DNA from 2 places in the Buttiauxella sp. genome. Region 1 is predicted to be linked to the other one. Evidence: predicted binding sites of a transcription regulator. Region 1 holds the regulator's gene; the other holds the start of a gene.
The links. Region 1 encodes PurR, which represses purine synthesis genes. Its sites were predicted from a motif close to CANGCAAACGTTTGCNTG; they were not measured.
Positions count from the first base shown of each region.

Region 2: a site for PurR is predicted at 1,462-1,479, ahead of purE (5-(carboxyamino)imidazole ribonucleotide mutase). Genes of this name have one in related genera too.

Region 1 covers NZ_JBAVHX010000010.1:300,169-303,431, reverse strand. The annotation lists gene sodB (superoxide dismutase [Fe]) at 105-686, shown strand; gene WBL83_RS10195 (YnhF family membrane protein) at 851-940, opposite strand; gene purR (HTH-type transcriptional repressor PurR) at 1,360-2,385, shown strand; gene punR (DNA-binding transcriptional activator PunR) at 2,445-3,263, opposite strand, start outside.
Region 2 covers NZ_JBAVHX010000009.1:10,148-13,410, forward strand. The annotation lists gene purK (5-(carboxyamino)imidazole ribonucleotide synthase) at 1-867, opposite strand, end outside; gene purE (5-(carboxyamino)imidazole ribonucleotide mutase) at 864-1,373, opposite strand; gene WBL83_RS07045 (hypothetical protein) at 1,658-2,443, opposite strand; gene lpxH (UDP-2,3-diacylglucosamine diphosphatase) at 2,550-3,263, opposite strand, start outside.

The DNA of each region.
Region 1 (3,263 bases):
AAAAAAATGATTCCTGAAGAGCTTACTTAAGTAAGTGATTTGGGTGAATGAACGCAGCCAACAAAGAGGTGGCTCGAAGTATTACGGGTAATAAGGAGTCAGCAATGTCGTTCGAACTACCTGCATTACCGTACGCGAAAGATGCTTTAGTCCCGCATATCTCCGTCGAAACCCTGGAATACCATTACGGCAAACACCATCAAACTTATGTCACTAACCTGAATAATCTGGTTAAAGGCACCGCGTTTGAAGGTAAAACTCTCGAAGAGATCGTGCGTACTTCCGAAGGTGGTGTCTTTAACAATGCCGCTCAGGTCTGGAACCACACATTCTACTGGAACTGCCTGGCACCTAACGCAGGCGGCGAACCAACTGGCGAGCTTCTGGAAGCGATCAACAAGTCCTTCGGGAGCTTTGCTGAGTTTAAACAGCAGTTTACTGATGCTGCTATCAAGAACTTTGGCGCAGGCTGGACATGGTTAGTTAAACAGGAAGATGGCGCATTAGCGATCGTTTCTACTTCCAACGCGGGCACCCCACTGACTACAGCGGCTAAACCACTGCTGACGGTTGATGTGTGGGAACATGCGTATTACATCGACTACCGTAATGCTCGTCCTAACTACCTCGAGCATTTCTGGGCGCTGGTGAACTGGGCGTTTGTTGCGAAGAATCTGGCTATCTAATCGCATACCCCCTAAATAATTCGAGTTGCTGGAAGGCGGTAAGCGCATGAATCCCCGGGAGCTTACTGGAGTAAGTGACCAGGGTGAATGAGCGCAGCCAACGCACCTGAAGCTCGAAGTATGACGGGGGAAATGATATGGGCCGCGATTGCGGCCCATTTTAATCAGTGCAGAACGGCAGTCAGTGCGCCGCAAACAATCAAAGCCAAAACAATAACCGTGGTCGTGATTGAAAATTTCAGATCGGTACTCATCACTAAACTCCTTTTATTCCCCATGCCCTTCTCACTTCAATTTGCAGGGTTGTTGGCTTCACTCTCTCACCCGAATCACTTACTTGAGTAAGTTCATCGGGATTCGTTCATTTGCCACCTACCTGCAAATCGAACTGATTTGGGCATACAATCGGTGTGTCCGGGTGATTTTCCCACAATCAGAGATAAAAATCCTCCAGGTTTTAACCTGATATCCATTTTCCCTCTTCCACTTTTCCCCTGGATAGGCCAAAATCCCTCGCTAATTTATTGCGTATCGTCAATTCAATGCCCTCCTCCCGTTTTATGTCGCAATCCCGGCATACCCGCAACCACCATGTTGCCTTTGGAGTCAGCGTACGCAAACGTTTAACACATTAGTAATCAGGGGTTTACGATATGGCCCGGAGTGAAATTTAATGGCGACAATCAAGGACGTGGCGAAGCGCGCAAACGTTTCCACTACAACCGTATCACATGTGATTAACAAAACCCGTTTTGTGGCGGAAGAGACACGCAACGCGGTTTGGGCTGCAATTAAAGAATTGCACTACTCGCCAAGCGCGGTAGCACGAAGCCTGAAAGTTAATCACACCAAAACGATTGGTCTGCTTGCCACTTCCAGCGAAGCACCTTATTTTGCCGAGATCATCGAAGCGGTGGAAAATAGCTGCTTTGAAAAAGGCTACACCCTGATTTTGGGTAACGCACACAATAACTTTGAAAAACAGCGCGCTTACTTATCAATGATGGCGCAAAAACGTGTCGATGGCCTGTTGGTGATGTGCTCTGAATATCCAGAATCCTTGCTCTCCATGCTTGAAGAGTACCGTCACATCCCGATGGTGGTGATGGACTGGGGCGAAGCGCGGGCCGATTTCACCGACTCGGTAGTGGATAATGCCTTCCACGGTGGTTACCTGGCGGGTCGTTATCTGATTGAACGCGGTCACCGCGAAATTGGTGCGATCCCAGGTCAGATGGAACGTAACACTGGCGGCGGTCGCCACGCAGGCTTTATGAAAGCGCTGGAAGAAGCGGGTATTTCTATTCCAGATAACTGGATTGTTCAGGGTGACTTTGAACCTGAATCGGGTTACCGCGCGATGCAGCAGATCATCGGCCAGCCTCAACGCCCTACCGCCGTCTTCTGTGGAGGCGATATCATGGCGATGGGCGCAATTTGTGCCGCTGATGAAATGGGACTGCGCGTGCCGCAGGATATTTCCATTATCGGTTATGACAACGTGCGTAACGCGCGTTTCTTCTCACCGGCACTAACCACCATCCACCAGCCGAAAGATTCGCTGGGTGAAACAGCGTTTAACATGCTGTTGGACAGGATCGTCAACAAACGCGAAGAGTCGCAGTCCATTGAAGTGCATCCACGTCTGATTGAACGCCGTTCAGTGGCCGACGGTCCGTTCCGCGACTATCGCCGTTAAGTTAATGTCGGATGACGCTGCGCTTATCCGACCTGAGAAATCCGTTCGTGGAGCCTGATTTATTCAGGCTCCTGCAACCATTCCTGATTCATCGTCTCGCTATCCCCAAGATAATCTAACAACCAGGCCAATGCGGGCGATGCATCGTTTTGCCGCCAGGTCAGGCAGCATGCTGCGTCAGGAAAAGGATTATCGAGCGTTAACTCGCTCCATTGCCCGGAAGCCAGCCACGGTCTGGCGATATGCAGTGGCACCATGCCGATACACAAACCCGCGCTCAAACAATCCGAACCGGACTGCCAGTCAGGCACCACCACCCGGCGTTGGTTATCCAAAAGCCAGGTAATGCGTTTAGGCAATGAACGCGAAGTATCTTCAAGCACCAGCGATGGCCAGTCACGCAGGTCATCATCGCTTAGCGTCCCACCGCGCTGTGCTAGTGGATGTGTGGAAGCCACCACACAACGCCAGCTCAAGGTTCCCATATCGCGGAAAGCATAACGCCCCCCAACAGGAATCGCCTGAGTCGCCCCAATCGCCACTTCGACACGCCCATCCGCCAGCGCATCCCACACACCGTTGAACACTTCCTGGAAGATACGCAGTTCGATGTCCGGAAAATGGCGATAAAAATCCAGCACCAGTTGCCGCGTTCGCTCCGGTTTAACAATGTTATCAACCGCAATAGCCAGGTGTCCGCGCCATCCATTTGCGATCTGCTGGCACTGTTGCCGTGTCGTCATCATTTTTTTGATAACAGAGCGGCCTTCTTTGAGAAAAAAGACGCCAGCGGGGGTTAATTCCACATCGCGGTGCCGCCGTTCGAACAGCGGAACGGCTAACCAGTCTTCAAGTTGCCGCACCGTATAACTAATGGC
Region 2 (3,263 bases), on a different contig from region 1:
ATCAGTCCCGATAAGGTTGATCATCACTGACGGCGAATTGACCACCGGTTGTGGCAGTGGCAGGTCCACAATGGCGCGCAGATGCAACTCAAACTGGCTGATGGATGCACCGTTTTGCGTCCAGTGGCCGCTGTTATGCACGCGTGGGGCGAGTTCATTAATCAGCAAACCGTCTGGCGTGATAAAGCATTCCATCGCCATGACGCCCACATAGTTCAACTCGTGCAAAATAGCTGACAGCATCGCTTCCGCTTGCTGTTGTTGCTCGATATTGGTCTGCGGGAACACAACGCTTGTGCGCAGAATGCCATCCTGATGCAGGTTGTGAGTCAGGGGATAAAACACGGTTGTACCGTCATGACCGCGCGCACCGACCAGCGAAACTTCACCCGAAAAGTTAATGCCTTGCTCAACGATACACTCGCCGTAGCACTCTTCTGGCAGTTGGTCGGTCTCCTGGCTGCGCAAACGCCACTGTCCGCGTCCGTCGTAACCACCAACACGGCGTTTGACTATGGCCAGTTCGCCGAGGTTTTGGAACACATCAGCCCACTGATCGCGGCTGGACAGCAGTTGCCACGGTGCAGTCGCCAGCGCAAGCTTATCGAACAGCTGTTTTTGTGTCAGGCGGTCGGCAATAATCGGGAACACATCACGATTCACAAATGCGTTGTGGCGAGCCAGTTCGCGGGTGAGGGCGGTTTCAGGCCAGCGCTCAATTTCTGCAGTAATCACGCTTTGCGCAAAGGGCACGGCTTCCGGCTCAGCATCAAGGCCAACCGGATAGACTGCGATACCCAGCGGTTCACCCGCCTGGCGCAACATTCTGCCTAACTGGCCATTCCCCAGCACGCAAACGCGTTTCATGCTTCACCCCGTGGGTCCGGGTTTTCCAGCACTTCGTCGGTCTGGCTTTGACGCCAGTTTTCCAGGCGCTGATTCAACTCTTTATCGTGCAGCGCGAGGATCTGTGCCGCCAGCAGTGCGGCGTTAGCGGCACCTGCTTTTCCGATAGCCAGCGTTCCGACAGGGATCCCACGTGGCATTTGAACAATGGAATAGAGACTGTCGACGCCGCTTAAAGCCGCGCTCTGCACTGGCACACCCAGCACTGGAACCAGGGTTTTTGCCGCGATCATGCCCGGTAAATGCGCCGCACCGCCTGCGCCCGCAATAATCACCTGATAACCGTTTTGGCTTGCCTGTTCGGCAAAGCTGAAGAGTTTATCGGGAGTGCGGTGAGCGGAGACCACTTCAACGTGGTGGGGGACATCAAGGGTTGTGAGGATTTCTGCGGCAAACTGCATGGTGGCCCAATCGCTTTTGGAACCCATGACAATGGCGATACGCGCCGGGGTCTGGTTGGAGGACATGCGTCTCAAAACTCCTGTGGGTATGCAAACATCACCGAACGTGGCTCGGTCGGTCAGAAGGGCTCAGAGAATAGCATGAACATAGAGCAAGGAAAACGGTTGCGTAACGATTGTTAACGGCAGTTTGTACTACTCTTCCCTGTTTTTTATCACATAATCACGCAATGCCAGATGAGCAACGTTCTATACCTGCGAAGTGAAGTATGACGGCGGATGCCTGACTGCGACAAAATAAAGCTCAGGTCATCCGGTTATTGCTTTGTATACCAGGTTACTGAGGAAAATTATTCGCTTTGAGCTAATTCATTTTCGCCTTGATTGACCCTTTGCAAGTACTGTGAAAATTGCTGTTCCAGGACGTTGAGATCCGCATTTTTGATAGAGGATTTTTTCAGACGAATTTTTTCTGTGCGATCGCCATATTCCATATCAATCACGATTTCGACTTCGTTAATGCCTATTTCTTTAATGAATACGGGGGGAATAAGTAAAGGATCGGAAAATAAATTAGGGGTAATGACGACCGTTTCTGTAGTCCAGGCCAGCACCGGGCGCTTATGTAAACGGTACCCGTTATACAGGAAGACGGCGGCTATCGATGCAAGCATGATTCCGGGTAGTGAGCCAGAACTAAAGGCCAGGCCTAAACCCGGCCCTAAAAAAACGGCGCAGGTGATCATGACTTTATCGGAGTTATATAAATAAACCTGCTCCCATTCCATATTTTCTTTTTTCGATAAAGAAGCGAGTTTACTAAAACCAGCAAGGCTGTTACTGCGTAAAATACCGTGGAGCAGAAAAGCTCCCACAGGCAATAGAGCAAGGGTGGCGATGGACATCAGCCATACAGACAGCTGCCGCCAGCGTGAGAAAAGAAAGGCAGCAACGAATACAACGGCCAGCGCTCCCCAAAGCAGGTTTTGTATAAGATATAAAACAATCATTAGATCTCGATTGCTTATTACCATCAACAATTCATATGCCAGATAATTAAAAACGATACTGAAGATCATTGCAGAAAATAAATTGATAGAAAATCCAATCCAGAAACATCTTGCTAAGTTTTTCACGGGTAATCCTTTTAGATGAAAAAAAGATTGTCTACCCCTGACATATAAATGCAATGTTAATTATGCTGCCAATATATTCGCAGTTTATATTTTTCTGGGTTATGAATTAAAATTCGAAGGGAATTAACTCGACGTCCTGGGCTGTGACTTTAATCATCGACCCTTGTGTATGCCAGGCGCCAAGCACGCAGCGAAACGCGGGTTTTCCGTTTGCAGAAAGAGCGTGAATTTCAGGGCGATGGGTATGACCGTGGATCATCCACTGAAGCTTATGGCGCTCAAGAGCGTCAATCACAGCATTTGCGTTCACATCCATGATTGCCATCGATTTACTGCTATTCGAGGCTTTACTGTCGGCACGCATTTTGGCGGCCACACGCTTGCGGATAAACAGGGGGAGTGCGAGGAACAAACTTTGCAGCCAGGGCTGGTGGACTTTTTTACGGAAAGCCTGATAACCGTGGTCGTCGGTACAAAGTGTATCGCCGTGCAGCAATAACATCTTGCGACCGTACAAATCGACAACCTGTTCTTCGGGTAGCAACGTCATTGCGCTTAAGCGCGAGAAACGTTTACCGAGCAGGAAATCGCGGTTGCCATGAATAAAGAAGCAGGGCACACCAGAATCAACCAGCTCTTTTATCGCCAGAGCTATTTGGCGGTGCAGCGGTTCGGGGTCGTCATCACCAATCCAGGCTTCGAACAGATCGCCAAGAATATAGAGTGCGTCCGCTTCCCGCGCCGTGCCCGCCAGAAAACGCAGAAAACCGGCGGTGATCGCCGGTTCTTCTGAACACAGATGCAAATCTGCGATAAAAAG